DNA from 3 places in the Eubacterium sp. 3_1_31 genome. Region 2 is predicted to be linked to each of the others. Evidence: predicted binding sites of a transcription regulator. Region 2 holds the regulator's gene; each other region holds the start of a gene.

Region 1 (3,292 bases), on a different contig from region 2:
TCGCTACTCTTTTTTTGTGTTTGTATGTTAGAGCTCATTTTCGTATTTTTAGCTGTTTGCAGCACCGTTTTATAAGGACTTTATCAAATGTTCCATATTGCATATGAAAGGTAAGCAGGGTATGCAGTATGGTGGCATCATTCACTTGCCAGGAAAACAAAGAGCGTAATTGATAATAGGAAAATATGGCATCATGAAGCATGGGTAAATATCGTGTTGCATCTGCATAAGGGGAGGCAGCCAGCGCTTTTATCAGCTCATATAAGATGTGATAGTCACTCTCTACCAAGTCAAAAGCGCTACAAGCATGCTGCACACTTTGTTTTAAGGCTGTCATATCTTCTGCACGCAGATGGTATCCATAAGATTGAAGTTGTTGATTGAGCGTTTGATTGACGGATAAAGCTTGAGATGTCGTATGCATTGATGATCACTTCCTTTCATGTAAAGAGTTTTATCACAAATAGGAAGCGAGGTATAGTCTTGAAAAAATGATGAATTTATGGTATTATATGAATACAAATAAGAGAAAAAAATCTTTAAACTATATGTCGATGGTGTTGAAACATCATTTTTTTATTTTATCGGGATGAAAAGAGCAGATACAGGGATTGAAGAAAGGGCATAAACAAGTCTCAATACAGTATTTAATCATACGAACGTATGATAGAAGTACATACAAAAAAAACATCGGTAAATACACCGATGTTTTGCGTTATTTCTTAAGGACGTTTTACGATAACAGCAGTACCCTGTCCGCCACCGATACACAGAGATGCTAAACCAACTTTTGCATCACGTTTGATCATTTCGTGGATCAATGTTACTAAGATACGGTTACCAGATGCACCTACTGGATGACCCAGTGCAATGGCACCACCATTTACGTTTGTCTTGTTCATGAATTCTTCGCGATCGATACCGTGTTCTTCCACTAATTCATGGATAACACCTAAACTCTGTGCTGCGAATGCTTCATTCAGTTCGACTAATTCAATATCCTGCAGTTTCAGACCTGCATAGTTCAATGCATGACGAATTGCTGGAGTAGGACCTAAGCCCATAGTCAATGGATCTACACCACCTTGGCCGATACCGATAACTTCACAAATTGGTGTTAAGTTATATTTTGCTACAGCATCTTCACTAGCTAATAATACAAAGCTTGCACCATCATTGATACCAGATGCATTAGCAGCTGTTACAGTACCATCTTTAATGAAAGCTGGGCGAAGTTTTGCCATTTTTTCAGGAGTAGATTTACGGTTAGGATGTTCGTCAGTATCAAAGATCACAGTTTCTTTTCTCAGTTTTACTTCTACTGGAACGATTTCATCTTTGAAACGTCCGCTATCAACAGCAGCTATTGCTTTCTGTTGAGATGCATAACCGAATTCATCTTGCATTTCACGAGTGATGTTATATTTTTTCGCAATATTTTCTGCGGTAACACCCATGTGAATACCATTCATAGCATCAGTTAATGCGTCGTAGATCATATGGTCCGTACATTTGAAATCTCCCATTTTGTTTCCTGTACGAGTGTTTGCAGGAATTAGGTAAGGAGCACCTGACATGCTTTCTACACCACCAGCAACAACGATATCATTGAAGCCAGTCTGGATAGACATAACACCTTCCATTACGGTACGTAAACCGGAACCACATACCATGTTAACGGAATGTGAACAAACAGATTCAGGAATACCAGCAGCCAATGCAACCTGACGGCCGATGTTCTGCCCCAATCCTGCACTTAATACGTTACCACACAGCAGTTCATCAACATTTTCAGGGGCAACGTGTGCGTCTTCCAGTAATGCTTTGACAACAGTAGCACCTAAATCAACTGGTTTAACTGTTGTTAAAGAACCCAGAAAACTACCGATTGCACTACGTTTAGCGCTAACAACATAAGTTTTTTTCATTTTCTCTACCTGTCTTTCTTTTTCGAAACCTTTCTTGATATGAATACTAACTTCATACATGAATATGATACCGAAAAAGGATACAGATGTCAACAGCTTGTGAAAAAATTAATAAGTTCTGTATGCATACTTTTGGGTGTTGTAAGTTTAGGATGTTGTCCCTTTATAAGTAGGAGGAAACGTTATCATTTTGATGCATCTTGACTACAATACTAAGAATTCCCAAAAAAGATTAGATTCAAAGCATAAGCATTTAACTAAAGTGTACATCAAGAGCCAAGGATATGACCTACTTATACAAGATTTTTTCTTTTCATGAATAGAAAGGGATGGTAAGCAGGAAAGGTAAGGATAATACAGGAAGAAAGGGTGCTAATGAAACGGGTTTTTTGTTTCTGTTAAAACTTGTTAAAATTTTAACAATTGTGTTGACGAAAGGAAAAAAGAGGGATAAAATTATATATGGATTATGGCTCCCGAAACGCCGGGATACCGCCTGTTATATACATTATTTATATATAGGCGCATGTAAGAATCCTATTAGTTCAAGAACATTCAAGGAGAGGAGAACACTTATGGACTTCATGTTAACAGAACAACACAAAATGATGAAGAAACTATTCGCTGAGTTTGCTGAAAAAGATGTCAAACCTCTTGCAGCAGAAGTCGACGAAGACGAACGTTTCCCACGTGAAAACGTTGAAAAAATGAGAGAGTGCAAAATGCTCGGTATTCCATTCCCAAGAGAATACGGCGGAGCAGGTGCAGATTACCTGAGCTACATTCTGGCAGTTGAAGAACTGAGCAAGAAATGTGGTACTACAGGTGTTGTATTATCTGCCCATACTTCTCTGGGAACTTGGCCAATTTTTGCATTTGGTACAGAAGAACAGAAAAACCGTTATCTGCCTGATTTATGTACAGGTAAGAAACTGGCTGCTTTCGGTTTAACAGAACCAAATGCCGGTACGGATGCTGCTGGTCAGCAGACAACTGCTGTAAAAGATGGCGATGATTATATCTTAAATGGTACAAAGATCTTTATTACAAACGCTGGTGAAGCTGATGTATATGTAATCTTTGCGATGACTGACAAGTCTAAGGGAACACATGGTATTTCTGCCTTTATCGTAGAAAAAGGTATGCCAGGATTTACAGTAGGACAGCACGAAAAGAAATTAGGTATTCGTGGTAGTGCTACTAGTGAATTGATCTTTAACAATGTGCGTTTAAGCAAAGATCAGCTGTTAGGTCAAGAAGGTAAAGGCTTCAAGATTGCCATGATGACACTGGATGGCGGACGTATCGGTATCGCTGCACAGGCATTAGGTATTGCTCAGGGTGCAATTGATGAAGTTGTTCCT
Region 2 (3,292 bases):
CTGATGATGAAAGGTAGATTAGCGGAAGGTGGTAAAGAAGTTATGTATTCACTGGGAGGTGCCATCATGTTTCAGGAAACTGCAGAAGAGGCAATCATCAGGGAAACAAAGGAAGAAATAGGCTTATCTATTCGTGTTAAACGACTGGTATGCATCCATGAGAATTTTTTTGATGTAGAAGATCTTGGCAATAATCATGAGGTATCCTTTTATTATCTGGTAGAACCTGTGCATGAAGAGGATTTAAAAAAGCCATTTCTTAAAACACCTTTAGAGGAGGCGGTTTGGATACCGATCGATGACTATCAAAGCTATGATGCCTATCCGGCTTTCTTTAAGGATACCTTGAAACAGTTGGATGATGAGCGGATACAAACCATCGTGACAAGGCTTGCGAAAGAATGTGAATGATGAAAAAGGAGAATGTACCGGGTAAGCATTTGTAAAGCACTTGATCAATGATTTAAAGAATAAAAAGATATAATTAAAAACATGAAAAGCACGTGATGAGCAAGCGCATAATCAATCACGCAGCCAATAAAGCAATCACAGAAGGTTAGGAGGAAAGAATCATGGAATACTGGGATATCTATACACAAGATGGCATTTGTACTGGACGCAGGGTAAAGCGTGGAGATGCGATGGCAATAGGAGATTACCATTTGGTCATTCATCTGTTGATTCTTGGTAAAGATGGTCGTCTGTTGTTACAAAAACGTTCAGATCAAAAAGAAAGCTTTCCCGGCTATTGGGATTTTGGCATAGGCGGAAGTGCTGTTAGTGGAGAAAATGCCCGGCAATGTGCACAGCGCGAGTTGCAGGAAGAATTAGGCATTTATATGGATTTTCAACAACGTAAGCCGGTTTTGCGCAGCTATGGACAACATTCCTTAGTAGATTTCTTTACCATTGATTATGCCGGAGGATTAGCAGATCTGACATTGCAAAAGGAGGAGGTCAGTGGTGTTTGTTGGGCAGATTTAGAAACTGTGCATCTGATGTGCAAACAGGGAATCTTCATCCCATATCAGCCACATTTGCTTGCTTTATTGTTAGACATGCATAAGCAGCAAGGCTTGCATTGTTCATCATAATATATCGGAAAGCTAAGTTTTCTTGCTTCTTTTTATTAGCACTATGAGATACGTATGACAGTACGTACAAGCCGTAAAAGTTCAAAATGACAAATTCTTCACAATTAAAAAAATTTGTGGTATACTAACAGAGGTGATGAACATGACAGAGAAAAATGTGCCAAAGGCTACGTTGCAGCGCTATCCGGTGTATCTGAAAGCACTGCGGAAACTGAAAAGCTCAGGAGTGGAAAGGATCATGTCCAAAGAGCTTGCCAGTGTTGTGAATATTGAACCAACGACGATTCGCCGAGATTTTTCCTTTTTGGGAAATCTGGGGAAACAAGGGTATGGTTATGATGTCAATAAACTGATTGAAATATTCAACCAGCAGCTTGGCATGGATTTCGATGAGAAGATCATTTTGGTGGGGGCAGGTAATATGGGCCGCGCTTTGATGAAGTATAATAAATGGGATTATGTTGTAGGTGAGATTGCCTGTGCATTTGATATTAATCCTGATCGCCAGGGTGTGCGTTTCGGTATTCCGGTATATGATATCAGTGAGCTGGAACAACGCATTCCGGATGGCTGCCGTATCGCCATCTTAGCCATCAGTGAAAATATTCAGCAGACGGTAGATCGTTTAATTGCCTGTGGCATCACAGGTTTGGTCGATTTTACCCATGTGCATATACAAATTCCAAAAGGGGTTGTATTAAAGAGCGTAGATGTGGTATCATCTATACAGGAACTTGTTTTTGAAACAAACAGTTTAAATGTAGAACGTTGAAACAGGACGATGCCTGCTAACGATGCATAGCGAATCCGGGATGGTGGAAGCCGGAGGCATACGAGCAAGCGGAGAACACCTGTGGAGTTGAATCGGAGAATAGAGTAGACGATTCCGCGAAAGGATGGCGTTAAGATCCGATAAGCAAGATGTCTGTCAGCAGAGGTATTTCTGACAGGAATCAGGATGGCACCGCGTAACTAACTTACGTTCCTGAAAGGGAACGTTTTTTTTGTTCCCTTAATGAATAAAAGGAGGAAATGAAATGTTTGAATTTATGACCATTCGCGAACTATATGAAATCGTATTAAGCGCATCTCATGTAGAACTAGACAGCTTGGAATATGTACAGCTGCAAGGTTGGATACGTACAAATCGCTGCAGCGGTAAATTAGGCTTTATCGAATTAAATGATGGTACGTATTTCCGCAATGCACAATTAGTTTATATGCAGGAATTGAAAAACTTCGCGGAAGTAGAGAAATATCCTACCGGCGCAGCTATTACCGTAACCGGGAAATTAAAATTAACACCAGATGGTAAACAGCCATTTGAAATTGTAGTAACAGAGGCTGTTTTGGAAGGTGATTGTGATCGTGATTATCCATTGCAGAAGAAACGTCACAGCTTTGAGTATATGCGTGAGATACCACACTTGCGTCCTCGTGCGAATTCCTTCTATGCCATTTTCCGTCTGCGTTCTGTATTGTCCATGGCCATCCATGAGTTCTTCCAGAACCAGGGCTTTGTCTATGTACATACGCCAGTCATTACCGGCAATGATGCAGAAGGTGCGGGAGAAACCTTTACAGTTACCACACGTGAAGATCAAAAGTATGAAGAAGATTTCTTTGGGAAACACGCTTCTTTAACGGTATCCGGACAATTGCATGTAGAATCCTTTGCGATGGCTTTTCGAGATGTGTATACCTTTGGACCAACTTTCCGTGCCGAAAACTCAAATACGACACGTCATGCCAGTGAATTCTGGATGATTGAACCGGAAATTGCCTTTGCGGACTTAGAGGATGATATGGATCTTATTGAAGATATGGTGAAATATTGTATTGATTATGTCTTGGAAAATGCACCGGAAGAAATGAAATTCTTTAACAGCATGATTGATAAGGAATGCATTGAACGTATCACCAAGGTACGTAACAGTGAATTTAAGCGTATGACTTATACGGAGGCGATTGAGCTTTTAAAGAAAGCCGATGTGAAGTTTGAAAATAACAAAATCGAATGGGGCATGGATCTGCAGAGTGAGCATGAACGCTACTTATGTGAGAAAGTAGTCAATGGCCCGGTCTTCTTGATTGATTATCCAAAGGATATCAAAGCCTTCTATATGCGTGTCAATGAAGATAATAAGACGGTTGCGGCATGTGATTTGTTAGTGCCAGGCGTTGGCGAATTGGTTGGC
Region 3 (3,292 bases), on a different contig from region 2:
TGACGACGTTCAGAGTGACCAATGATACAGTGTGTAACGCCAACTTCCTGCAACATAGGTACAGAAACTTCTCCTGTGAAAGCACCTGTATCTTCAAAATGGCAGTTTTCAGCAGCTACGATTAAGTTTTTAGCACCTGCAACAGCTGTAGCTAATGCAGTATAAGGAGCGCCGATACCATAGGTAGCGTTGTCACTTGCCGCAACACCATCTACAGCTTCCATGAATTCTTTTGTTTCCTTCATGGTTTTATTCATTTTCCAGTTTCCGACAATAATTGGTTTTCTCATGATTTATTTTCTCCTCTAATGTTTTTTATTTATCACTGATAACAGCGATACCTGGCAGTTCTTTACCTTCCATGTATTCCAAAGAAGCTCCGCCACCGGTAGAAATATGAGAGAATTTTTCAGCGAATCCTAACTGGATTGCCGCTGCTGCAGAATCTCCGCCACCGATAACTGTTGTAGCTCCTGGTAATTCAGAAATTGCTGTACATACTTCCAAAGTACCCTTAGCAAATGGTTTCATTTCAAATACACCCATAGGTCCGTTCCATACAACTGTCTTAGCACCAGCTAATTCATTCTTGTACAGTTCAATAGATTTAGGTCCGATATCTAAGCCCATGTAATCTGCAGGGATGTTGTCATTGTCAGCAACAACTGTGTTTGCATCTTCTGCAAATGCATCAGCACATACATGATCAACTGGCAGGATCAATTTACCTTCAGCCTTAGCTAAATATTCTTTTGCCAATTCCAGCTTATCTTCTTCTACTAAAGATTTTCCAACATTGTAACCCTGTGCTTTCAGGAATGTATAAGCCATACCGCCACCGATCAGAACTTTGTCTGCTTTCTTCAGCAGGTTGTCAACAACAGCAATCTTATCAGATACTTTAGCACCACCGATGATTGCAACGAATGGACGTTCTGGAGTGTCAACAGCAGCACCCAGCATCTTTACTTCTTTTTCTACTAAGAAACCTAATGCGTTAGGTAAAATAGATGCAATACCAGCAGTAGAAGCATGTGCACGGTGTACGCTACCAAATGCATCTTCTACAAACAAATCACCTAAGCTAGCCCAGTATTTAGCCAATTCAGGATCATTTTTGCTTTCGCCTTTTTCATAACGAGTATTCTGAACAACAACGATTTCTCCATCGTTCAATGCTGCAACAGCATCTTCCAGTTCTTTTCCTCTTGTTACTGGTACGAAAGTAACTTTAGTATCAACCAGTTCACTTAAACGATCAGCTACACAACGCAAATCGTTTTTTGCTTTGTCTTCTTCTGTTTTTACTTTACCTAAGTGTGACATCAAGATAACTTTTGCATTGTTTTCAATCAGGTATTTAATTGTAGGTAACGCCTGAATGATACGGTTGTCATTTGTAATTTTTCCATCTTTTCTTGGAACGTTGAAGTCGCATCTTACGATAACGCGTTTTCCAGCAACATCTAAATCTTTTACAGTTCTCTTTGCCATTGTAAAATCCTCCTTATGTAACGGTCTTATTATACCACTAAGAGCCTTATTCGTAAACGTATTTTGCGAATTTGCGAATAAAATCACAATTTCTTAACAAGGGAAGATAACGCCGGTAAATTCTGAAAAATAACCACATAAATAGTATTTTTGTTAACGCTTTTATAGTATAATATGGATATCAAACATTCATAGCAAAAAATTATGGTTATAAAAAAGAGGGATGTATATGGATGAGTATAAACATAAAAAAGAGGAATTGATGAATCTGCTGGTACAGCATAGCAATGCGGATATGGATGATGAGTTTCAGCTGGCAAATGAGCTTCTGACATTAGGGGAAGCGCATAAAGATACCCATGCCATCGCCTTTGCTCACACCTTTCTAGCCGATTACCATCTGATGATTCGTGAACATGAAGCATGTCTGAAACATCTGCATATTGCATTAAACCTGGGAGAAGAATATCATTACACTGATTTATTACTACGCAACTACACCATTGCCGGTTTGTATTATAATTCTCATTTTGATGAAGTAAATGCTATTCAAAACTTATTAAATGCCTATAACTTAGCGGAGAATGAAAAAGATCTGCATCAAAAAATGGTAGTTTTAAACAATATTGCCACGATGTTTTTTCAAAAGGAAGATTATCAGGAAGCTCTGTATTATATTAAGATGGCATATCAAACCTTCTTGGATAAGAAAGCTACCATTATGACACATGCCGATTTGTTGGTTATCTTAAATCTGATACAGTTAGAAATCTTTAACGAACATTTAGATAAAGCCATAAAACGTTATCAAGAATATGCGGCGAAACTAGTATCCTTTAAAGCTTCGCCATTGTCGACACATGTCATTCGTTTATGTGAATTGTACCTTGCCAATGCCAGCAAACGTGTCGATAGTGTCAAACGAATTGCTGATTATTTCAGTGAAAGCAATCTTCATAAACATAAAAACCGGACCTATTATTTCACCTTCTACTGCGATATCTTTGCCATTCTCCTACAAATCAAAGATCAGGAACGAGCAGAAAAATATTTACAGTATATGGGAGAAATGTGTCTGGAGGATGATGTCGAACAACAGTTGCAATTGCATCGTAATTGGATTCGCTATGCGGAGTCTTTCCATTTAGAAAATGTCTTAATTAATTCCTATAAGCAATATTATATGTTACAAAAATTGGTTGAGGATATGACAAATAAGACAAAGTCAGAAAGTATGAAAGAAAAGATTAAAATGAACCAGATCATGAAAGAACGTGATCGTTTCCGGAATGAGAAAAATCAGTTAGAGGCGCAGATAAAAATTGATGGTCTCACCCGACTGTTTAATCGTTCTTATTTTAATTCCCTGGTCTGTGCGATGCATAAAAACCCGCATGTATCAACAATTGGTATCGTGGTAGCCGATGTGGATTATTTTAAAGAATTCAATGATTATTATGGTCATCATATGGGGGATAAACTGTTACAAAACGTTGCCCGCTGTATGGATGAAAACGGCGATTCGCGTTTCTTTGCTGCACGTTTTGGCGGTGATGAATTTATCACCTTATGCGTAAATATCACAAAGGAAGATATCTGTGAATACCTCGATCATATCTATGCCGAACTTGATCAAATCGGCATGGAGCATAAGATGAATAAAGCTGCTGAAAAAGCGACAATTTCCTGTGGCTTTACGATCTTTCAAAATGATGATCTATTCCGTTATGAAGATGCCCTTACCATGGCTGATGCTGCTTTATATAAAGCAAAGGCTGCCGGTAAGAATCAATATAAG

Evidence for each region. The regulator Rex, encoded in region 2, represses fermentation and respiration genes when NADH is low (regulators of the CRP and FNR family bind a similar motif). The targets are predictions, from matches to a motif close to ATTGTTAANNNNTTAACAAT.
Region 1: a site for Rex is predicted at 2,025-2,044, ahead of ACESSZ_RS08810 (acetyl-CoA C-acetyltransferase). Genes of this name have one in related genera too.
Region 3: a site for Rex is predicted at 1,565-1,584, ahead of ACESSZ_RS15110 (phosphoglycerate kinase). Genes of this name have one in related genera too.

The regions. Positions count from the first base shown of each region.
Region 1 covers NZ_CAXUBY010000018.1:25,376-28,667, forward strand. The annotation lists gene ACESSZ_RS08800 (DUF6179 domain-containing protein) at 1-38, opposite strand, end outside; gene ACESSZ_RS08805 (DUF6323 family protein) at 35-424, opposite strand; gene ACESSZ_RS08810 (acetyl-CoA C-acetyltransferase) at 723-1,928, opposite strand; gene ACESSZ_RS08815 (acyl-CoA dehydrogenase) at 2,504-3,292, shown strand, end outside.
Region 2 covers NZ_CAXUBY010000060.1:3,390-6,681, forward strand. The annotation lists gene ACESSZ_RS15205 (NUDIX hydrolase) at 1-411, shown strand, start outside; gene ACESSZ_RS15210 (NUDIX hydrolase) at 573-1,094, shown strand; gene ACESSZ_RS15215 (redox-sensing transcriptional repressor Rex) at 1,237-1,866, shown strand; gene asnS (asparagine--tRNA ligase) at 2,132-3,292, shown strand, end outside.
Region 3 covers NZ_CAXUBY010000059.1:101-3,392, reverse strand. The annotation lists gene tpiA (triose-phosphate isomerase) at 1-290, opposite strand, end outside; gene ACESSZ_RS15110 (phosphoglycerate kinase) at 316-1,494, opposite strand; gene ACESSZ_RS15105 (GGDEF domain-containing protein) at 1,724-3,292, shown strand, end outside.